DNA from 3 places in the Priestia sp. TRN 1309 genome. Region 3 is predicted to be linked to each of the others. Evidence: riboswitches for the same ligand, from Rfam matches in the RefSeq annotation. Region 3 holds a riboswitch; each other region holds the start of a gene.
The links. Region 3 has a riboswitch for lysine ahead of ACRPLQ_RS10080 (amino acid permease). Riboswitches for the same ligand answer to the same signal wherever they lie in the genome.

Region 1: linked by a shared signal. The riboswitch ahead of lysA (diaminopimelate decarboxylase) and the one ahead of ACRPLQ_RS10080 (amino acid permease) in region 3 are both predicted to bind lysine.
Region 2: linked by a shared signal. The riboswitch ahead of ACRPLQ_RS22505 (aspartate kinase) and the one ahead of ACRPLQ_RS10080 (amino acid permease) in region 3 are both predicted to bind lysine.

What each region holds. Positions count from the first base shown of each region.
Region 1 covers NZ_JBOZGM010000002.1:719,088-727,162, forward strand. The annotation lists gene ACRPLQ_RS10975 (DUF1292 domain-containing protein) at 1-46, opposite strand, end outside; gene ACRPLQ_RS10980 (PAS domain-containing sensor histidine kinase) at 133-1,857, opposite strand; gene ACRPLQ_RS10985 (YckD family protein) at 2,018-2,332, opposite strand; gene ACRPLQ_RS10990 (NAD(P)/FAD-dependent oxidoreductase) at 2,406-3,524, opposite strand; gene ACRPLQ_RS10995 (CBO0543 family protein) at 3,863-4,375, shown strand; lysine riboswitch at 4,442-4,624, shown strand; gene lysA (diaminopimelate decarboxylase) at 4,763-6,091, shown strand; gene ACRPLQ_RS11005 (dicarboxylate/amino acid:cation symporter) at 6,142-7,404, shown strand; gene ACRPLQ_RS11010 (hypothetical protein) at 7,543-7,677, shown strand; gene ACRPLQ_RS11015 (hypothetical protein) at 7,833-8,018, shown strand.
Region 2 covers NZ_JBOZGM010000006.1:194,149-202,223, reverse strand. The annotation lists gene uvrC (excinuclease ABC subunit UvrC) at 1-1,724, shown strand, start outside; lysine riboswitch at 1,790-1,967, shown strand; gene ACRPLQ_RS22505 (aspartate kinase) at 2,109-3,341, shown strand; gene ACRPLQ_RS22500 (YslB family protein) at 3,393-3,920, opposite strand; gene ACRPLQ_RS22495 (succinate dehydrogenase cytochrome b558 subunit) at 4,410-5,018, shown strand; gene sdhA (succinate dehydrogenase flavoprotein subunit) at 5,048-6,835, shown strand; gene sdhB (succinate dehydrogenase iron-sulfur subunit) at 6,839-7,612, shown strand; gene ACRPLQ_RS22480 (acyl-CoA thioesterase) at 7,676-8,075, shown strand, end outside.
Region 3 covers NZ_JBOZGM010000002.1:540,416-548,490, reverse strand. The annotation lists gene eat (ethanolamine permease) at 1-1,198, opposite strand, end outside; gene eutC (ethanolamine ammonia-lyase subunit EutC) at 1,220-1,933, opposite strand; gene ACRPLQ_RS10095 (ethanolamine ammonia-lyase subunit EutB) at 1,948-3,318, opposite strand; gene ACRPLQ_RS10090 (ethanolamine ammonia-lyase reactivating factor EutA) at 3,345-4,763, opposite strand; gene thiT (energy-coupled thiamine transporter ThiT) at 4,920-5,528, opposite strand; TPP riboswitch at 5,561-5,661, opposite strand; lysine riboswitch at 5,836-6,020, shown strand; gene ACRPLQ_RS10080 (amino acid permease) at 6,123-7,562, shown strand; gene ACRPLQ_RS10075 (hypothetical protein) at 7,599-7,967, opposite strand; gene ACRPLQ_RS10070 (GNAT family N-acetyltransferase) at 8,071-8,075, opposite strand, start outside.

The sequences.
Region 1 (8,075 bases), 180 kb from region 3:
TTTCATCTAAAATTGTAAAAATCTCTCCCGTTTCAATACGTTCCATCGTATTCCCTCCTATTTTAACCTCATTATTCGTTCACTAACATGTATTCCCCTTTAGAAAAGGTTTCATGCTTATAAAAGTAGAATCTACTTTTTAAAAGGCAAAAGAATGTCTACGGTAGTTCCTTTTCCAAGTTCACTTACAAAGTTAATTTCTCCTCTATGTTCTCGAATGATCTTATAGCACACCATCAGTCCAAGCCCCGTTCCTTTCTCTTTCGTACTATAAAAAGGTTTTCCTAAATGCTGCATTCGTTCCTGCGTGATGCCTGGCCCCTCGTCGCTAAACCGGACAACAAGGTTCTCCTGATTAAATCTTTTTAGTTGAATCGTTACAGTTCCTCCACTTGGCATGGATTCGACGGCATTTTTAAATATATTGCTAAAGACCTGTTTTAACTGGTTTTCTTCGCATAATACGAGAGGAAGATGAAGATCAATCTCTTTTTTTACGTGAATTTTCTCTGTAATCCCCTGCACCTCAGCTAGCTTTAACGTGTTCTCTAAGATATCTTGGACGTGTTTGTCTTTGTAGGTTTTCGCCTGAGGCTTTGCAAGACTCAAGAACTCGTCGGCAATCAATTCGATTCTATCTAACTCATGATTTATCATTTCTACATAGTAAGGCTGACCGCTCGTTTCTTCTAATAACTGCATAAATCCTTTTACCGCTGTTAGAGGGTTTCTGATTTCGTGAGCGATACCCGCTGCTAACTGTCCGACTAAGGAAAGCTGAGCGGATTCACGCAGCAATTTTTCAGTTTTTTTACGTTCTGTAATATCACGAAACAAAACTTGAATGGCCTGCTTTCCCATATACGGAATAGGAAAGGCAATGGTTTCGGCATCAATCGTATGACCGTCTTTATGAATAAACTTTTCTTCCTGCAGATCCACAGATTTATTTTCTGTTTTCATTCGATAAATTCGCTGTTTTACAACATCATAGTAATCAGGGTGAACAAACTGATAAACACAAGCTCCTAATACATCTTGAGGATTCTTGTATCCTAGTGCTTTAGCTCCTGCAGGGTTGATATAATCAATTTTACCTTCACTATGAACGATAATTGCTTCCGGGGATAACTCAATCAAACTTCGGTAGCGCTGTTCGCTTTCTTTTAAAGCCGTCTCATCCTGCTTGCGTGATGTTATATCTCGATAGACAAACGCAATGCATAACGGCCAATCATTCATATTTTCAACGCGAAATAGTGTGACGCTTACATTAATTAAATGCCCGTCTTTATGCTGTCTGACCGTCTCAAATTCCGTTTTCGATTCCCCTGATTGAATAGTCTTATGAAGTTCGCACACGGGCTCCTTTAAAAACGAAGGTATAATCGGAAGAGGCTTTTGATGAATTTCTTCAAACGTCCAGCCAAATGTATTCTCAAACGCAGGGTTCACTTGAAGCGTTTTACCCTCTAAGTCAACGATAGCAACAGCATCTGCGTTATGATAAATAAAAGGCTGAATCTGTTCTTTTTTCTCCTGATAACTAGTTATATTCACGCAATGTCCCATAATTTCAGGTTTTTCTGTGTAAGATAAAGGGGTTAAGTTTACTACATAGCGTTTATCATTTATTTGAAGCTCGTACATAAGCTTTTTCTTTTTATTTAGCGCTTCAAAAAAATGCTCATACGAGACCCATTCTTCTAGAGGTATTTTTTGCTCAGAAACGCTTTCTCCTTGATACATACTGTAAACAAGATGGTCACCTTTTTGTTTGTAAGCAAATATGATTCCTAGATCCTCAGCTGAATGATTTTCTGCATGTAATCGGACTATTTTTTTATTTTCGTTCATCGTTCATATTTACCTACCCCTCACTAGCATCTTTCCTACTCGTTCTCATTCTCTTAATTTTACATGAGGTGTTTAAAATTTACTAGATAAAGAAGCGGATATTTTCCATTCATTCACATAAAAAAGCGCCTGTATAGGCGCTTTTTTATGTGAATAGGAATTACTTTGAATGATGCATTTTATGACAGTGACGCTTCGGGACAAAACCATTTTGCTCCATATGCTGATAGCGATTTTCCATATGTGAAGAAATGTTTTGACTCTCCGTTTTGCTTAGCACGCCGTACTCCACATATTTTGAAAGTATTTCTTTCTTTTTTTCGAACATTTCTTTGTACAGAACGGATAATTCCTGCTTTTGCTGAGACGTCAGCTGCACGTCTTTTGTTTCTGGCTGAGGATTGTTTTCCGCTAATACAGGTGTCGCGCTCATAAATAAAAAAGCTGCTGCTGCACTTATCATAATCTTTCGCAAACAATCTACTTCCTTTCATCATATAGTAGTTATAGTTTGCGAACTTCTATTTGTTTTCATTCATTCTATTTGCTTAGGACTCAATAGCTCCTCTTACATCATAGTCGCTAAGATCAATTTCCATTTCCATTTCAAGTGCTAATTTAGCCAGCTCTGAACCAAGATAAGGGCCCGAAGTTAAGCCTGAAGCTCCGAGACCATTCGCTACTAGTATTCCTTCGTAAGCTGGAAGAGCCCCAATGACTGGCAAGAAGCCTGGAGTAAATGGTCGAAACCCTACCCTTGTTTCTAAGACTGTGCTTTCTGTTAAGCCAGGAGCAATTGATAAGGCCTTTGAAAAAATTTCATGAAGCCCCCCAGCCGTTACTCTCAAGTCATAACCCGTGTCGTTTTCATGTGTTGCTCCTATGACAATTTGACCTTGTTCAAACGAAAGAATATATTGGTCGCTTGGAGGCATTACAACGGGCCAGTCTTTTGTATCTAAATCAGGAAGATGCAAGTGGACAATTTGCGCTTTTTGAAAGCTTGCTAAAAATTTCACTCCAAGAGGCTCTAGTAATTGATTTGCCCACGCTCCTGCTGTCACGATTGTTGTACTTGCTAGAAGGGTTTGTCCATTTACGGCAACGCCCGTTACTTGATTATTTTCATAAAGTAGTTCTGCGTTTCCTTCTATTATTTTTGCACCGTTTTTCTTCGCTGCATTCACAAGTGCGTTTCGAAGAGCTCTTCCGTTAACGCGAGCGGCTCCACTAATATGAACTGAACTGTATTCTTCCGAAAGAGCCGGAAACAAAGCCTGTGTTTCTTTAGTGGATAAACGTGTAATCTCGCCTATTTCGGGGGCTTCTTCCCGACGCTTATATGCTCGTTCTTCCATTTTTTTAAGCTTTTGTTCATCAGTGTGTAAACTGATTGCTCCTACTCGCTTATATCCCGTATCCGTTTCTCCATCTTCTTCTAATTGCTGAATTAATGTTTGATAGTACTTGGCGCCGCCTTTTGCTAATCGGTACCATGCTTTATTTCGACGCTGCGAAAGCCACGGACAAACAATTCCTGCTGCTGCATCAGTAGCTTGACCAGCATCCTTGCGATCTATCAATGTCACATCTGCTCCTGCTTTTGCTAAATGATATGCCGTAGAAGCTCCAAGTACCCCAGCTCCAACTACGATGTATGTTTTCATACCAAAACACCCTTTTCTTTCTTCTAGTATTCTCATGCTATATGTATGCAATTTTAGCATAGCAAAAAAAGAAGTCACATACTAGGCGAAGCTATTTTAAGCTTATTTTTAAGCCTTGCTGACTTTGACATATAGCTCCTTTCGTCTCGTAAACAAAAGCGGTAGAAGTTCTTTTACCAAGATTATAACAGGGTGAAGAAAGCCATAAATAGTGGTAGTACGTCTTTAACGCTGTGGCTTACGGCTTTTCTATTATAGGTGCTGAATAAAAAAATGAAAGAATAAAACCACTATAATATGTAAATAAAAAGAAATAACCATTATTTTAAGGAGAGCGTATGCAATCTTCATTTGTATTATTTTTTATCATTCTTGGTTTACTATTTGGCAAGTGGCGAAGGTATCAAGAATACTACCCTACTTTGCTGTTTTGGGTCACGGGGAATTTGCTTTATGAAGTGCTGCTGTTTCATCACCGCGTATGGGTATTTCACCCTGTTGGTATTGATCATCTTTTTCTACCCGATCACCTAATGGTTTCTCTTGGAATAACCTTAATTATTTATCCGTTTGTTATACCGGTTTTTTTAGGAAGGCTGCCGCTGCATGTAAGCGGCCGGCTGTGGTGGATTCTTTTATGGGCGCTTTTATTTACTGTGATTGAGTTCATTGCTTATGTTAATCACAGTATCACTCATCATTATGGATGGTCGCTGCTATGTTCTTTTCTCTTCAATATTGTCACGTTCTCACTTTTAATCATTCATCAGAAGACAGCGCTGGCTGCTTGGATTCTATCTGGAAGCTTCATAGCTTTTTTATTTATCTTCTTTGATATTCCTATGCCTTAACTTTTCATTGACTAGACAGAGGAAAAGGAAATATAATAGGAGTTACATTTAAATATAATTTTCCTCTCTGAGAATAGAGGTGCATGAAATCAAGAGTCACTTATTGGAGACTAATGGAGTCTGTGAAGATAAGTAAAAGGGATTTCGTGCCGAAGTATATAAACATCCATTGTGTTCATATACTGGTTCAGTATTGAATAAATGCTGAGCTGTCACAAACCACTTGGTTTGTGGAGAGCTATTGAAGAGATGTTGATGCCTAGAATGTAATAATACTTTATTATTATGAAACCAAGACGCGTGAACATCACTTCACGGGTCTTTTTTGTGTTTTTCTACTGACCATCAAAGTTATAGTTGAATGATTTAAATGGAGGGATACGGATTATGTACTTACATGGAACGAGTAAAATTAACAGCAGCAATCATTTAGAAATTGGGCAGTGCGATACGGTCGAACTGAAAAAACAATACGGCACTCCCCTATACATCTACGATCAAGAATTAATTGAGACGAAATGCAAGGCCTTCCATTCAGCCTTTCAAAGAAGCGGATTTTCATATCAAATCGCCTATGCAGGGAAAGCGTTTCTTTGTATGGAAATGGCTAGCCTTTTAACGAAGCTTGATATGTCATTAGATGTGGTCTCAGGAGGCGAATTATTTACAGCTCTTGAAGCGGGATATCCAGCTGAACGCATTCATTTTCACGGAAATAACAAAACGATTGAAGAAATTGAAATGGCTCTTGATGCGAATATTGGCTGTTTTGTTGTGGATAACTTTACCGAACTTGAAGTTTTACATGCCTTAGCAGCTGAGCGCAAACAGAAAGCATCTATTCTTCTGCGTGTTACTCCAGGGATTGAAGCCCACACACATGAATATATTATGACCGGACAGGAAGACTCCAAGTTTGGATTTGGTCTTTCCAATGACCAGGCTATGAAAGCGGTAAGTTCTGCATTAGAAAAGCCTTACTACGATCTTTTAGGCATTCATTGTCATATTGGTTCGCAAATTTTTGAAGTAGATGGTTTTTCTCGCGCCATTGATATTTTAACTGATTTCTTATTCAGTATTCGTGATAAAATGGAATTTGAAGTAAAAGTTTTAAACGTAGGTGGTGGTTTTGGTATTCGTTATACCGAAAGCGACTCTCCACTTCCAGTTGAGTATTATGTAGATGCACTGACAGAAAAGCTAAGCCGCACGTTAACTGAACAGAATTATACCCTTCCGGAAGTCTGGATTGAGCCTGGAAGAAGCATCGTAGGAGAAGCAGGTACAACGCTTTATACAATCGGCTCAACGAAGGAGATTCCAGGTGTACGCAAATACGTAGGAATTGATGGCGGTATGACCGATAATATCCGTCCTGCTCTTTACGATGCAAAACATGAAGCTGTCTTGGCTAATAGAGTGACGGATAAAAAAGATGAAACAGTATCAATTGCGGGGAAATGCTGTGAATCAGGAGATATGCTTATTTGGGATATCGATTTACCGCGCGTTAATCAAGGAGATTTACTAGCAGTATCCTCTACAGGTGCCTACAACTATTCAATGGCTAGCAATTACAACCGTATTCCGCGCCCTGCTGTTGTATTTGTGAAAAATGGAGAAGCTCGTCTTGCTGTAGAGCGAGAAACATACGAAGATTTGGTGCGTAAAGATGTAAAGCCAGTCGTTACTACGTATGCAATGAGCAAATGATAGCTGTTCTTGCGTAGTAAAGAAGCTATTGTTGTTTGGAGGAAATCTATATGGTTTTAAGTGTATTTAAAACGTACAGATCATCGCTTATTCTGCTTCTCGCTATTTTAATTGGCGGGATAGCAGGATATGCTATCGGGCCCGATGTGGCAGTCGTAAAGCCCTTTGGTGATTTGTTTCTTAATTTAATGTTCATGATTATCGTTCCCCTTGTCTTTTTTAGTGTGGCTTCGGCGATCGCAAACATGAACGAAATGAAACGTCTTGGTAAAATTATGCTAGGTATCGCCGTTGTGTTTGTCGCCACTGCTGCTGTTTCAGCCGTTCTAGGCTTTTTAGGCGCATCACTTTACAATCCGCTGCACAACGTAGATACTTCTGCCATTAAAGAATTAATGGGTGACAGTGAAAATACAGCTGAAAAAATGACGCTTTTAAATCAGCTTGTTAGTACATTTACTGTACCTGATTTTGTTCAGTTATTTTCGAAAGAGCATATTTTACAATTAATTGTCTTTGCCGTTATCTTCGGTATTGCTACCACGATGGCTGGTGAAAAAGGACAGCCTATGGCGAAATTTCTGACTTCGGGTCAAGAAGTATCGATGAAAGTCGTTAAAATTGTCATGTACTATGCTCCAATTGGTTTAGGGTGCTATTTTGCTACTGTAGTAGGAGAACTTGGACCAAAGATCTTGCAAGGGTATGCCAGAGCATTTATTCTTTATTTATTAATTGCAATCGTTTACTATTTTGGCTTCTTTACGCTATACGCATGGATTGCTGGCGGTAAAGCAGGAATTAAGCTGTTTTGGAAAAATGCAGCTGCTCCTTCTATCACTGCTATTGCTACCTGTTCTTCCGCGGCATCTATTCCAGTCAATTTAGACGCAACAAAGAAAATGGGTGTGCCTCTGGATATTGCTGAAACAGTGATTCCATTAGGAGCAAACACCCATAAAGATGGTTCTGTTATCGGTGGTATTCTAAAAATTGTTTTCTTATTCAGTTTGTTCGGCAAAGATATGACGTCTGCTACGAGTATTTTGAGCATATTAGGCGTAGCCTTTTTAGTTGGAGCCGTAATGGGAGCAATTCCTGGAGGCGGTATGATTGGCGAAATGTTAATCATTACAATTTACGGATTTTCGCCAGAAGTTCTGCCCATCATTGCGGTCATTTCCACAATTATTGACGCCCCTGCTACGCTCTTAAACAGTACGGGAAATACAGTAACAGCGATGCTTGTTACAAGGTTTACAGAAGGAAAAGACTGGATTAACAAAATTATCACCACCGATAAAGTCGCCTAGTAAAAAAGCAAAGGGAACAGTCTTAGTGACTCTCCCTTTGCTTTTTTCGTGTGCAGTAATATCGATAGCCGTGTATAAAGTTTGTAAATACGCACATTCTATAGGTATGTTTCATAACCGGACTGGAGGTGTCGTCTAATGAGTAACGCTGCAGGAGGTTCAAAGAAGAATCAACCGAATGATGCGAATCACGTAAGTGCAGAAACAAAAGCTCATCAAAAACGTCTCACTGAGCAAAACAAACAAGAGCATCAAGCTGAAGAGCGAAAATAAAATGACGTCAAAGAACGTTTGGCACAGGCCCTGCGTTCTTTGACGTCATTTTATTTTGAGAGAGCTTAATGACGACGCTCTTTATAGGTCTATCGTACAACCTCCTTTCAAACTTTTACATATTCTATTAATAGGTTTGTAAAAGGAGGAATGATATGGTGTTTTCTTGGATAGAGATTACAGCTGCAGCCTTTGGGCTTTCAGTTATTTTGATAAGTTTTGCATTTTTGCCCGAACGTACAGGCAAAAATCTTTATATTCCTCATCAGCTAGTAGCAAAATCTATGTTTCTCTATAAAAAGATTATTGGTTTTATAAATCAATTTCGACAGAAACTTTAGTTCATTTCCTTTCCTCGTTTTTATTCATTGGATAGCTCCCTTTTTTAATCAGCGCAT
Region 2 (8,075 bases), on a different contig from region 3:
AGCCCGGCTGTTACTTGATGAAAGATAAATATGGAACGGTCATTTACGTAGGAAAAGCAAAAGTATTAAAAAATCGAGTACGTTCCTACTTTACCGGATCTCATGACGGAAAGACGCTTCGACTTGTAAACGACATTGTCGACTTTGAATATATCGTCACATCTTCTAATTTAGAAGCGCTTATTTTAGAAATGAATTTAATTAAAAAGCATGACCCAAAATACAATATTATGCTTAAAGATGATAAGGGCTATCCGTTTATTAAGATTACAGCTGAAAAACAGCCCCGACTTGTTATTACAAGAAAAATAAAAAAAGATAAAGGGAAATACTTCGGTCCTTATCCTAATGTTCAAGCAGCAAATGAAACAAAGCGGCTTCTTGATCGCATTTATCCGTTAAGAAAGTGCTCCACTATGCCAGATAGGCCTTGTTTGTATTACCATATCGGGCAATGTCTAGCTCCTTGCGTAAAAGAGGTAAAAGAAGAGCAAAACAAACAAATTATTGAAAATATCACGCGGTTTTTAAATGGTGGATATGAGCATGTCAAAACAGAGTTAACTGAAAAAATGTTAAAAGCTTCAGAAGAACTTGACTTTGAACGGGCTAAAGAATACCGAGATCAAATTGCTCATATCGAAGCGACAATGGAAAAGCAAAAAGTAACGTTTAATGATTTTGTTAATCGAGATGTGTTTGGCTATTCTTACGATAAAGGCTGGATGTGTGTTCAAGTTTTCTTTATTCGCCAAGGGAAATTAATTGAGCGAGAAGTTTCTATGTTTCCTTTTTATAAAGAGCCAGAAGAAGATTTCTTAACTTTTATCGGTCAGTTTTATGCCAAAAATATTAAGCCAAAAGAAGTGATGGTTCCAGCAACGATTGATGCAGAGTTAGCTGAGAAGTTAGTAGAAGTAGAGGTTCAGCATCCAAAGCGAGGCAAAAAGAAAGAATTAGTAGAACTTGCGTGTAAAAATGCAAAAATTGCGCTCGGTGAAAAATTCTATTTAATTGAACGAGATGAAGAGCGTACAGTTGGCGCAGTTGAACGGTTAGGAGAAGAGCTTGGAATTGCCGCTCCTTATCGGATTGAAGCATTTGATAACTCAAATATTCAAGGAACAGACCCAGTTTCTGCGATGATTGTTTTTGTTGATGGGAAACCGGAAAAGAAAGAATATCGCAAATATAAAATTAAGACCGTAAAGGGACCAGATGATTACAGTTCCATGAGGGAAGTCGTTCGCAGACGGTATTCCAGAGCGTTAAAAGAAGGCCTTCCGCTTCCGGATTTAATTGTTGTAGATGGAGGCAAAGGGCATTTAGCTGCAGTCCAGGACGTTCTCGAAAATGAATTGGGACTTTTAGTGCCTACAGCAGGTCTTGTTAAAGATGATAAACACAGAACCTCCAACCTGATGATTGGTGAGCCTCCTCAAATCATACCGCTTGAACGCAATAGTCAAGAATTTTATTTGCTTCAGCGAATTCAAGATGAAGTTCACCGCTTTGCAATCACCTTCCACCGTCAAGTGCGCTCTAAGTCCGCTTTTCAGTCAGTTCTAGACGACATTCCGGGAGTGGGAGAAAAGCGTAAGAAAGCTTTGTTAAAGCATTTTGGTTCGGTGAAAAAATTGAAAGAAGCAACGGTTGAAGATATACGAAATTCAGGTGTTCCTCAAAACATTGCTGAAAAAATTTATGAAACATTACAAAAATAGTCTTGAAATAATAGAAAATATTTGATAAGCTATTAACTAATTTCATACGACACTTCATCAAATGAAGTGAAGATAGAGGTGCAAATTTAATCAGTACGCATCAGGAAGGGTATGAGCCCTTATGAACGATGCGGAAAGGGAAATTTGCCGAAGTGAACATTACCTCATAGTAATGATTGCTGGTTCTGCGTTGAATAAACGTAGGATTGTCAAGATGTAGATTCTTGGAGAGCTATCTCACGGCAGTGGACGGTTATGTTTTATAATTTTCGTTCGTTAAGCAATGAGAGCTCATCTCATTGCTTTTTTTATTGTCTGAGTAAAAAAATTTAGCTTCTCATCATCCTGCATATGCAAATTTATTGAAAAGGAATGAACAAAATTATGGCATTAATCGTTCAAAAATTTGGTGGAACATCTGTTGGTTCTGTTGAACGTATTCAACATGTAGCAAACCGTGTTATTCAAGAAGCAGAGCGCGGTAACCAAGTAGTAGTTGTTGTATCGGCAATGGGCAAAACCACAGATGCACTGGTGAAATTAGCAAGTGATATTACGGACAGTCCAAGTAAACGCGAAATGGATATGCTTCTTACAACTGGAGAACAAGTAACGATTTCCCTGTTAACAATGGCTCTTCAATGCAAAGGTCATGAAGCCACTTCGCTAACAGGTTGGCAAGCTGGTATCCAGACGGAAGCAGTTCACAGCAATGCACGAATCCAGCACATTGACACGACTCGTATTCAAAGCCAATTAGATAGAGGTCGAATCGTAGTAGTAGCTGGATTCCAAGGCTGTTCAGAAGATGGAAGCATTACAACATTAGGTCGAGGCGGCTCTGACACGACGGCAGTAGCTCTTGCCGCGGCACTAAAAGCTGCAAAATGTGATATTTATACAGACGTAACAGGAGTGTTTACGACGGATCCGCGCTACGTAGAAGAGGCTCGTAAACTTCATTCTATTTCATATGACGAAATGTTAGAATTAGCCAATTTAGGAGCAGGGGTGCTGCATCCGCGCGCTGTTGAGTTTGCAAAAAATTATCAGGTACCGCTAGAAGTGCGTTCAAGCTTAGAAAACGAGAATGGAACGATTGTTGAGGAGGAAGTTTCAATGGAACAAAACTTAGTCGTAAGAGGAATTGCGTTTGAAGATAATATTTCACGGGTGACAATTGAAGGGTTAAACAACGAGTTACAAACTCTTTCTACTATTTTTACAGCATTAGCAAAAGAACAGTTAAATGTGGATATTATTATTCAAAACGTAACGGCTAATAATCGCCTCTCTATCTCATTTTCTATTAAAACTGTAGATGTAGAAGCTGCTCTTGCCGTCTTAAAAGAGTATAAATCTACCTTGGGGTATACGCGTATTGAACATGAAAGCAGTCTGGCTAAAGTATCGATTGTGGGATCTGGCATGATATCTAATCCAGGTGTTGCAGCCGAAATGTTTGAAGTGCTGGCAGGAGAGAAAATTGAAGTGAAGATGGTCAGCACGTCTGAAATTAAAGTATCTACAGTTGTACCGCATGCTGATATGGTAAAAGCTGTTGAGACGCTTCACGTAGCATTTGAATTAGAAGAGCAGCAGGCAGTGCAAGTATAAAGAAAAGAAAAAAGACGTGGTATCTCCACGTCTTTTATATATACGTATTTCTTACTTTTTATAACGCTCCGCACGGGTTTCGGTAGGTAAGATATCTTTTCGGTCCCACTGCACGGAAATCAGCACTTTTCCGTTCTTTTCTTTAGGTGTTAAGTAGGCTTCTGTTAGGCAGTTGTTTTGACGCTGAATCTGTTCAGCCACAAACCCTGACTCAAGATGAAATGAACAAGTTTCCTGCTGAAATCTTTTGCTGACCACATCACCTGATAACTCAAGCTCTAGTGAATATTTATCTTTTTTGGCAAGCGTCAGTGTTCCCCAGGAAGCTGCTTTAAAAAATGCGACGATTTCATCCATTGTATTTAATGGATATTTACGCGCAAGGTGTTTTCCTGCCCAGTATGAGATGGTATTCGTTTCGTCTCCAAGAAGCTCTGGAATTAACACGTCACGCAAAAGGCTGTATCCGAAATATGGAACGTGATCAAGAGCTCTCTCTGTTTCAGCTGCGGCATTAGGTTCTAATGTTTCCATCGTCTCTTCAAGTTCTTGCTGTGATTCTGTTTGTAAATTGCTCATGCTTTCCCCTCTTTCTTTACTACTATTATATACAAATCTAAAAAACCTCTCACGCATTTTTTTGATAAAATGTAAGAGGATCTTTATTATGGTAAAAAGAGTTAGATGTAAAGATAAAAAATCCATAAAATTACTTTTAAAAGGGTACTTTTACCTGTGTAAATGTTTTGTGAACTTGTTTACAATAAAAGTATAAAGTAAACGCTTACTTAACTGTGGCAAGCGATATTATAATAGAAAGAAAAAATCTTTAACATCAATGCAGTAAGCGTTAACAAATATAAAATTTTATAAATTTATATTTTATAGAAGATTTAAACATCTTGCCTTGACGCTCTTAATCGATGGGAGTAAAATTAACCTGTCACATACTTTATTAGGAAATGCAAAGGTTTTCATTTCCTGTATTCACGATTAATCTATTTGTCTAGTGGGAGTAAGAAAGTTCTTCACAAACTATGTTCATTTAACTAAGGGGGGTCTACGCAGATGGCGGCAAACAGAGAGTTTCAATATCGGAGAATCCATTCACTACTTGGAGTAATACCAATCGGGATTTTCTTAACACAGCATTTAGTTGTGAATCATTTCGCGACAAAGGGAGAAGAATCATTTAATCAAGCAGCTCACTTCATGGAGAGCTTACCTTTCCGCTATGCTCTAGAAATTTTCATTATTTTCTTACCAATCGTTTTTCACGCAATATACGGTCTTTACATCGCATTCACTGCTAAAACAAACGTTAACAACTATGGATTTTTCCGTAACTGGATGTTTATCCTTCAGCGTGTTTCAGGTGTAATCACACTTATCTTCATCACATGGCACGTATGGGAAACCAGAATACAAGCTGCGCTTGGAAAAGAAGTAGATTTTCAAATGATGGAACGAATTTTAAGCAACCCAGCAATGTTTGCATTCTACATAGTTGGTGTTGTATCTACGATCTTCCACTTTGCAAACGGTCTATGGTCATTTGGAGTTAGCTGGGGGTTAACTGTAACACCACGTTCTCAAAGAATTTCAACTTATGTGACATTAGCAATCTTCTTAGCACTTACATTCGTAGGTGTTCGTACATTATTCGCATTTGCATAAAATTAAGGTTTTGAAGGAGTGGGGTTCCGATGAGTAACGGAAAAATCATCGTAGTCGGTGGCGGTTTAGCTGGCTTGATGGCAACAATAAAAATTGCTGAGTCTGGCAAGCAAGTAGATTTATTTTCACTAGTTCCGGTAAAAAGATCTCACTCAGTTTGCGCGCAAGGTGGAATCAACGGAGCCGTAAATACGAAAGGTGAAGGAGATTCACCATGGGAACACTTTGATGACACAGTGTATGGCGGAGACTTTTTAGCCAACCAGCCACCTGTAAAAGCAATGTGTGAAGCAGCTCCTGGTATTATTCACTTACTTGACCGTATGGGTGTTATGTTTAACCGTACTCCTGAGGGTTTGTTAGACTTCAGACGATTTGGCGGAACGCAGCATCACCGTACGGCTTTTGCTGGAGCAACAACGGGTCAACAGTTATTGTACGCATTAGATGAGCAGGTTCGTCGCTATGAAGTTGCCGGACTTGTGACAAAGTACGAAGGATGGGAATTCTTAGGTGCTGTTCTTGATGATGAGCGCAGCTGTCGCGGAATTTCTGCACAGAATTTAAAATCAATGGAAATTAAAACGTTCCCAGCTGATGCGGTTATTATGGCTACAGGTGGACCTGGTATTGTCTTTGGAAAATCGACGAACTCAGTTATTAATACAGGTTCAGCGGCATCTATCGTGTATCAGCAAGGTGCATACTATTCAAACGGAGAGTTTATTCAAATTCATCCAACTGCTATCCCGGGAGATGATAAGCTTCGTCTTATGAGTGAATCTGCTCGTGGAGAAGGCGGACGCGTTTGGACATATAAAGACGGTAAACCTTGGTATTTCTTAGAGGAAAAATATCCGGCATACGGTAACTTAGTACCTCGTGATATTGCAACTCGTGAAATTTTTGACGTCTGCGTAGCGCAGAAGTTAGGAATTAACGGAGAGAACATGGTTTATCTGGACCTTTCACATAAAGATCCAAAAGAGCTAGACATTAAACTTGGAGGTATCATCGAAATCTATGAAAAATTCATGGGCGATGATCCGCGCAAAGTACCAATGAAGATTTTCCCAGCCGTACACTATTCAATGGGCGGTTTATGGGTGGATTACGATCAAATGACAAATATCCCTGGCTTGTTCGCAGCTGGTGAGTGTGATTATTCGCAGCACGGAGCGAACCGTTTAGGAGCAAACTCATTATTGTCAGCTATTTATGGCGGTATGGTTGCTGGTCCTAAAGCCGTTGAATACATCAATGGTTTAGAAAAGAGCGCAGATGCTATTTCTTCAAGCGTATATGATCGTCATGTGAAAGAAGAAGAAGAGAAATGGAACAATATCATGAATCTTCAAGGTACAGAAAATGCATACGTTCTTCATAAAGAGCTAGGGGAATGGATGACTGACAACGTGACAGTCGTACGATACAATGACAAACTGTTAAAAACAGATGAAAAGATTCAAGAATTAATTGAACGCTATGATCGTATTAACATTAATGACACGGCTAAATGGAGTAATCAAGCGGCAACATTTACTCGTCAGCTTCAAAACATGCTCCAACTTTCACGTGTTGTAACGCTTGGAGCTTACAACCGTAACGAAAGTCGCGGTGCTCATTATAAGCCGGATTTCCCAGATCGTAACGATGAAGAATTCTTAAAAACAACAATGGCATCTTTCGTTGATAAGAAAACGGCTCCTTCTTTCCATTATGAAGAGGTAGACGTATCGTTAATCAAACCGCGTAAGCGCGACTACACAAAGAAAAAAGATGAAAAACCAAAAAAACAACAAGAGGGGGTTCGTTAATCAATGAGTGAACAACAAACAGTCCAAAAGACAGTGCGCTTCATTATTACACGTCAAGATTCAGCTGAATCTGCTCCTTACAATCAGGAGTTTGAAATTCCGTATCGTCCGAATATGAACGTTATTTCAGCACTGATGGAAATCAGACGTAACCCTGTTGATGCTTCAGGTAAAGAGGTTGCTCCGATAAACTGGGAAATGAACTGTTTAGAGGAAGTATGCGGAGCCTGTTCAATGGTTATCAACGGTAAACCTCGTCAGTCATGTACAGCTCTTGTTGATAAACTAGAACAGCCGATTCGCTTGCAGCCAATGAAAACATTCCCTGTTGTTCGTGACTTGCAGGTAGACCGCAGCCGTATGTTTGATTCACTGAAAAAAGTAAAAGCCTGGGTTCCGATCGATGGCACATACGATTTAGGACCAGGACCGCGTATGCCTGAAAAGAAACGTCAGTGGGCGTATGAGTTATCCAAGTGTATGACATGCGGCGTTTGCTTAGAAGCTTGTCCAAACGTAAACGACAAGTCAAACTTCATCGGTCCAGCACCGCTTTCTCAAGTTCGCTTGTTTAATGCCCATCCAACCGGTGCGTTAAATAAAGGAGAACGTTTAGAGACGATTATGGGTGATGGAGGGCTAGCGAACTGCGGGAACTCTCAAAACTGCGTTCAATCATGTCCAAAAGGAATTCCATTGACTACTTCAATCGCAGCTTTGAACCGCGACACAACAATTCAAGCATTCAGAAGTTTCTTTGGTAGCGATCAAGTATAACCACTCAAAACCTCTCCACGTGGAGAGGTTTTATTTTGTCTATGACGAACGGAGGAAACACAGATGAATAATATTTCGTATATTGAAGACATGGATCACTGGAAAGAGTCATTTTCGTTTAAGCAGAAAATCAAGGTAAGATTTTCGGAAACAGATATGTTTGGGCACTTAAATAATACGGTTCCTTTTGTTTATTTTGAACAAATACGTACGGAATTCTTTCACCATATTGGCTTTATGCAAAAGTGGACGAGTGAGTATGAGGGAACGATACCGGTGGTGGCTGATTTGCAGTGCGACTATGTCAAACAAGTGTATTTTGGTAACGTGCTAGCTGTTTTTGTAAAGGCCCATAAAATCGGACGTTCTTCGGTTGATTTACACTATATGATTCAAAATGAGCAAGGAGAGGTTGTACTCACGGGGAGAGGAACAATGGTGCAAATTTCTAAAGAAACAGGAA
Region 3 (8,075 bases):
TAAGCACACTGTATTTTATAATGCTGTATAAGCACAGAATCCCTAATACTAAAGCAACGCTTGGCACTACCGGGTAATTTACTTTAAAAGGACGAGACAAGTTAGGTTCTTTTTTACGTAAAATAAAAAGAGAAACTAAACTGATGCAGTACATCATCATTGCTCCGAATACAGATAAGATAATAAGGGCATTGGCAAACGTGGCAGATCCTGCACAAATCACACCGATTGCTCCCGGAATCAACAAACCACCGACAGGAACTCCTTTTTTATTCGTTTTAGCAAGAAATTTAGGGAAGTAACCATCTCGTGCAAGCGCATAGGTTTGTCTTGAAAATCCCATGATGATTCCATTTAAACTAGCAATCAATCCGAATAGCCCGATAATAGCAACAACGGTTGAAATGCCGTTTCCGTATACAGAAGACAGTGCCTGTGGAAGTGGATAATCAGCTAGCTTTCCGCTTCCTCCGCCAAGTCCTGCTGTTACAAATAGTGTAAACAACGTTGCGGTTGCAAGAGTAATAATCGCTCCAATAAATCCTTTAGGAATGTTTTTCTTAGGGTTTTCCACTTCTTCCGCTGCCATTGCTCCGCCTTCTATTGCAAGATAGAACCAAACAGCGAATGGAATAGCCGCTAGTACCCCTGTTGGCCCGTTAATAAATGAATGATCGTTAAAAATATTTGATGTTTGTACATGAGGCAAACCAGCTACATAAAAAATAGATAAACCAATTAGTGCAACAATGGTAGCTGTAAGCTCAATGACCGCTACTTCTTTTACCCCGATTAAATTTAGTAAAACAAAGAAAATAAAGGCACCTACCGTTGCATATACAGGGTTAACGGCTGGGATAAGAAAGTGCAGGTATGCTCCTGTTGATACCGCAATAGCAGGAGGAGCAAAAATAAATTCAAGCAAGCATGCAATTCCGGCGATATATCCGCCAAAAGGTCCAAGTGCTCTTCTTGCATAAGCTGAAGGTCCACCAGCTTGCGGGATAGATGTTGAAAGCTCTGCATAGCTGAACATAAACGTTGTGTAAAACACCGTTACAATTAAGGTTGCAATTGCAAGTCCGATAATCCCGCCTTGTTCAAACCCGTAGTTCCACCCAAAGTATTGTCCTGAAATAACCATACCAACTGAAATAGCCCATAAATGAATAGGTTTTAATTGTTTTTGTAACGCCATACGTTCTCCTCCTTTTGATGTTTAGACAATAAGATGTACACCGCTTGTTTGTTGCTTAATCATTTTGTCAATCATGGTACCGATATGTGCGGCTGCCTCAATAGGAGGCGTTCCTCTTTTATGAATATTAGAAATAACCATACGATCAGACTCTTTTTTGCCTTTGCTAGGTTCATAGCACATGTAAGCACTCATGGATTCAGCACTGACCAGCCCAGGTCGCTCTCCAATCAATAGCACAAGTGCTTTTGGCTTTATGATTTCACCAATTTCATCCATACATGCAACTCGTCCTCCTTTTACAAAAAACGAAGTCCCGATACGAAGTCCATATGACTCCAGTGAATCAATTAAAGCAGGATACACGTCGCTCATGTTTTCTTCAATTGCCTTAGCGCTCAGTCCATCTGATACCACTACTTGTACATCAGGCTGTGGCACGCAGTTTTTTAAAATCTCTTTCTTAGCGTCATCTGCTAATAACCTCCCTTGATCCGGCCGTTTTAAATAATGTTCTTTTGACTCCGCGCGTGTATTCACAGAAAAAAGGTTAAACTCAGATAGACTATCTTCTGAAACTGAGCCGTATACAGAGTCTACGGCTGCGGCATGATCTGTGCGAAAAGATAAAACGTCTTTTGTTAGCGGCCTTGTTCCCGTACGGCCAACACCTATGCGGGCAGGGGTAAATTGTTTCAGTGTTTCAAGCGGATCGCGATTTGACTTTGGTATCATAGTAAGCACCTTCCTTAAATCAAATTCATAAAAATAGTTGGGTCTCCAGCTCTTGATGTGAAGCGTCCGTTTTCCATAATACGCTGATCTTCAAGCCATTTTTGAAATAACGGCGTTGGGGTACGGCCGAGTACATTGCGCACGGTTGCGATATCATGATAACTAAGAGACTGATAGTTTAGCATGCAGTCATCAGCCATGGGCACTCCTATTACAAAGTTCACCCCAGCTGTTCCTAGAAGCATACTTAAATTATCCATATCGTTTTGATCAGCATCCATGTGGTTGGTGTAACATACGTCTACTCCCATAGGCAAGCCGTGCATTTTGCCCATAAAGTGATCTTCTAGCCCAGCTCGCAGGACTTGTTTGCTGTTATATAAATATTCAGGTCCAATAAATCCAACAACCGTGTTAACTAAGAAAGGCTTGTAGTGGCGAGCTAAGCCGTAGCATCTAGCTTCGAGCGTTACTTGATCAATATTATAGTGGGCTTCTGCTGACAGTTCAGAACCTTGTCCTGTTTCAAAATACCAGCGGTTCGGACCTTTTGCTGTCCCTTTTTCATGAATTAACGCTGTCGCTTCATCGAGCATAGACAGTGAAATCCCAAATGAATCATTACCGGCTTCTGTGCCTGCTAAACTTTGGAAAATCAAGTCAGCAGCTGCTCCTTTTTCGATTGCTCTCATTTGGCTCGTCACATGTGATAATACACAGTTTTGAGTAGGAATCGACCATTCGTTGATTATATTTTTTGTTTCATTTAAAAGCGCGTAGATATTATCCGTTGTATCAATAACAGGGTTAATTCCGATAACCGCATCTCCAATTCCATAGCTTAACGCTTCGTAAAGAGATGCTCTCATTCCTTTTAAGTTATCTGAAGGATGATTAGGCTGGGCTCTTGAAGCCAATACGCCTTTTTGACCGATAGTCGTTTGACAAGTAGTTTGCACTTCTATCTTGGCAGCTCCTTGAATTAAATCTAAATTGGACATAATTTTAGTAGCTGCCGCAATCATTTCGCTGTTTAATCCTTTGCTAAGCGCAAGAAGGTCTTCTCCGGTATGCTCATCAGATAAGATGTATTCTCTTAACTCCCCTACTGTCCAATTTTTAATAATGTCGTAAACTGATGAATCAACCTGACTTTCGATTAATGCCGAGACGTTGTCTTCATCTGCGCTTAGCAGCGGGTAATTTCGAATATCAGCAAGTGTGATATCAGCTAGCACTTGTTTGGCTGCCATTCGTTCTTTCATTGACTCAGCGCTAACTCCTGCGAGCTGATCTCCAGAACGTTCTTCGTTTGCTTTGGCCATAATTTCTTTCAAGCTATAAAATGAAAATGTTTCTCCTAACAACCGGGTAGTTTTAAACATCTTTTCCTCCTTGTATGTTCAGTTGATTATGATGAAAAAGCGAGTGTTTTAATCGAAACAGAGATTGCCTCTCCAGCTACGGGTAACCCTAGATCGATATAATCTCCGTGGGTAAAGTCAATTTGATCTAAACAAATAATTTCTAATTCGTTCTCCTGTTTGGCTAGTGCTTGTCCTAAAGCTTTAGCAATATCCTGCTCGCATAAAACAACGAGGCACTTAGCTCCTTTAAAACAAGCACCAAATTCAGCGCTTATTACTTTTGCTAATTCTTGCAGCATTATATAGCTGCAGTAAGGGAAATGAGATAAAGCAATAGCAACGGGAGGATCTTCTGCGCTGAAAATAGTTGAAGCCTGCATGCATGACGCTCGAGCTCTTTCTTGAAACAGCTGCGGATTCCACTCCTCCTCTGGCTGTACAGGTATTTCTATAATCGGAATGTTTTTCAGCGGCAGTTTTTTAGACTTAATGTATACGGTTGATCCGCTAACTTCTGTATTTTGCATGCCAGCCCCAATGACAGTAGCGCGCGTTGTTTCAGCGGCTTGAGATACGTGTATGGATTGAAACTGATACGCTAGCAGAGGACCAATGTCTCCATGTACAGCCACTTCCCTCACTGTTTTCGGCTTTTGCTTCTCCATCATTGCTCCTACCCCTCCTGAAATCATAATTGTTTCTGGTTGGATAGAAGATCTTGTATGAGGAGAAACGAGCAGCGAAGAGGTTTGAATTAGTGCTCTTACATAATTCACGGTTTCTTCAGCTAGTAATTGACAGATAGACGAGAGTTTTTCAAATGTTGCTTTTTCACCTTCTCGCAGTATTAAAGAATTATTTTTTAAAAATTCAGTTAAATAAGGTGAAACGTAGGTAACAAAGCCGTCTGAATTCAGCCGAATTAATCTTCCACCTACATGCAGCGTAAACGTTTCGATCACTTTTCCGTTTTGACATAAAGCGATGTTAGCGGTGCCTCCTCCTACATCAATATTGGCAATTACTGCATTTGTTTCAGCGGAATGTTGGATTGCTCCTGATCCTTTTGCCGCCAATATTCCTTCCAAGTCAGCACCGGCTGTTGCAACAACAAAATCTCCAGCATGTTCGGCTAGATAGTGAACGATAGTTTCTGCATTTTGCTTTCTAGCAGTTTCTCCTGTGATGATCACAGCGCCCGCCTCCACTTGATCTAAGGAGATTTCTGCATTCTTGTACTCTTGTTCTAGTAGTACCGTTAATCGTTGAACATCGATTTCAACCTCGTTTAGCATAGGTGTGGTATAGATAGAACTTGCATACGTTACTTGACGATCAATAATTTGACAGCCTGGCAGCGTAAACTGATTTTGTTGATTTGCTATTAACAGCTTGCTTACAATCAGTTTTGTTGTACTTGTTCCAATATCTAAACCTATGCTCGTGATCCATTTCTGTAGCATGCTATCAATCCTTTATCTCGTTTGAATATGTTGACTATCATAAAACAGTTTTTTGAATATTTCACTAACTATGTTATCAAACCTGACACACTTTTGTGTAAAGAAAGGTGACAAATGACAAAAAAGACTAAATCTTGGTAGATTTAGTCTTTTTTCTTATGATGAATGTGATTTAGTTACAATCATTCTTGATGCCGATGGAATTAACAATGAAAGAATGACTAAGCAGGCTATTAGTGACCCTACCATTGAAATACCGTTCATTGAAAAAGAATACCACAGAGCGGACATACCTTTTGGTGCGTACGATCCCCAGAAAATAATACCAGCAATAAAGTGCCAGAAATAACGTGCGAAGCTTCCGATAATAAGGGATAAAACAATCAAAACAAAAGCTTTTGATCTGTTATTGGTAGCTAAATTTGTTTTAATAGATTGTGAAAAAATACCTCCAAAACCTATAAAAGCAAAAGCCACAATATATTCAATAAATGTTTGTAGCGCTGTTAAAATATAAGCCGTTCCTGTCGCTAACTGCAAAAGCCCCCATAATAGACCAGATAGAGCCCCGCCTTTTACTCCCCAGCGAAAGCACATAATAAAAATGGGCACCATGGAGAACGAAATACTTACAGCCGTTGCAATCTTAATGGAAGGCAAAAGGTCAAGTAGAAGTGCCAATGCTGCAAAAATAGCTATTTCAATTTTAGCCTGTAAAGGTAATGCTTTATTCACGTTTCTCACTCCTGTTTTTGAATCATTCATATCAAACGGTTTACACAGGAGTAAGCAAATATATGCTACTATTCCCACATTCCTACGCTAGCGTTAACTAACAGGTTCTAAGGGTCTGAACATTTCGTTCACTCTCAGCACGGCGGCTCCCCCTGTGGTACGTTTGGATATTTATGTAGTATAAAGACAATGTTTATTATATCATATGTAACAAAATAGATTCGAGAGATTTCAAAGATGTTTCTATTTTCTGAATCTATTTTTTATAATGACAATCGTTTTAGTATTTGTTATACTTCTTTTATGTCAATTGAATATAAAAAACCCTCATCCTAATCGATGAGGTAGAGGTCGCAGTTTTTAATAGTAAAGTAACGGAAATGCAGAGAACATTGAGGATGTTGCTTGAAAGGAAAAATTGCCGAAGTTTAGATCACTTCTCGGTTGATTTAAGCTGGGGCTGTCTCCGAACAGGAACAGAACTGTCACATCATGCGAGTGATGTGAAGAGCTATCTTCACGGAAGGTTGACGCGGTTTTCAGATTTAAAAGCGCGCACATATACTGCGGGCTTTTTTTATGTTATCCCGTCTCTTTCCGTACATTCGAAAGGAGTATTTATCTATGCAAGAGCAGCAAGAATTAAAACGTGGGTTGAAATCTCGCCACTTAACGATGATTTCATTAGGAGGAGCCATCGGAACCGGCTTATTCCTAGCAAGTGGTGGAGCAATTCACACAGCAGGACCTGGGGGAGCGCTTTTAGCTTACGCTATTATTGGCGTAATGGTTTACTTTTTGATGACCAGTCTAGCAGAGCTCGCAGCTTATATGCCTGAAGCTGGTTCATTTAGTACGTATGCGTCTCGTTTTGTAGATCCATCCTTTGGTTTCGCTCTCGGCTGGAACTACTGGTATAACTGGGCTATTACGATTGCAGCTGAATTATCCGCTGGAGCCCTTATTATGAAATTTTGGTTCCCGAACTCTTCTTCTATTTTATGGAGTGCACTGTTTTTATTAATTATGTTTGGGCTTAACTACCTTTCTGTAAAAGGATTTGGTGAATCTGAATTTTGGTTTTCGTTAATTAAAGTAGTAACGGTTATTATCTTTTTAGTTATTGGTATTATGATGATTTTTGGTATCTTTAACAATGAAGCACCGGGTTTTAAAAACTTCACGCTTGGTGATGGACCGATTCACGGTGGATTCTTCACTGTACTAGGTATCTTTATGGCAGCTGGTTTTTCATTCCAAGGAACAGAGTTGCTTGGAGTCGCAGCTGGAGAAAGTGAAGATCCGGAAAAAACGGTTCCTCGCGCAGTTAAACAAGTCTTCTGGCGCATCTTGTTATTTTATATTTTAGCTATTTTTGTTATTGGAATGCTTATTCCATACACAGCGAATTCATTAGCAAGTGATGACGTGCGAGTAAGTCCGTTTACTTTAATATTCGAACGAGCAGGTCTGGCGTTTGCAGCATCAGCGATTAATGCCGTTATTTTAACAGCTGTTTTATCTGCTGGTAACTCAGGTATGTATGCTTCTACGCGTATGCTGTGGAACTTAGCGAAAGATGGAAAAGCACCAAGGTTCTTAGCAAAAGTGAATAAACGAGGCGTTCCAGTTAATGCCTTAATCGCAACGGCACTTGTCGGTACACTTGCATTTGGTGCTTCATTTTTTGGAGACGGTGCGGTATATACGTGGTTACTTAACGCTTCTGGTATGTCTGGTTTTATTGCTTGGTTAGGAATTGCGATCAGCCACTATCGTTTTAGAAGAGCATTTGTTGCTCAAGGTCATGATTTGAGTGAACTTCCATATCATGCAAAACTTTTCCCATTTGGCCCTATCTTTGCCTTTATTTTATGTGCCGTTGTTATTTTAGGCCAAAACTATTCGGCGTTTATGGGTGACTCGATTGACTGGTACGGTGTACTTGTTTCTTATATCGGACTTCCTTTATTCTTAATTGTTTGGTTAGGATACAAATGGACGAAAAAGTCGAAGCTTATCCCGTTAAAAGAATGTCAAGTAACAGTGAAAAAATACGAATAAAAAGAGCTCTCTATTCAAAAGAATAGAGAGCTCTTTTTATATGAGCTGATCGGCAAAATGAAGAGATATATAAGCGGGTTGGTTTTTCATAACAAGCATATAACCTTTGAGGGGACGGTTATAGTAATCAGCAGCTTCGATATAATAAATACGCTGAATTAACCTGCTTAAATGAGTTGCAAAAGATGGAAGTTGGTGATTAGGAATGGTTTGGATGTAGTCTATGATTTCTTGTTTAGTTTGAAGGCCTGAACGGGTACATTCTAACAGATGAAAAAGCGGATCTGCTGCTATAGTAGATAGTTCAGAATTGTGTTTGATTCTATTCAGCTGGATATGCAGTTCTTTTTGGGACCATCTTTTCGGCACAGCTCTTAGATGTTGATATTGAAAATGTGTACTCATGATAGCTAACACCTTTCGTATTAAAATAATAAAACAACTTATTATTTTAATAACCTTTACACATGAAACTAAAACGTTACAATGTGTAAAGGTGTCATACATCTTATA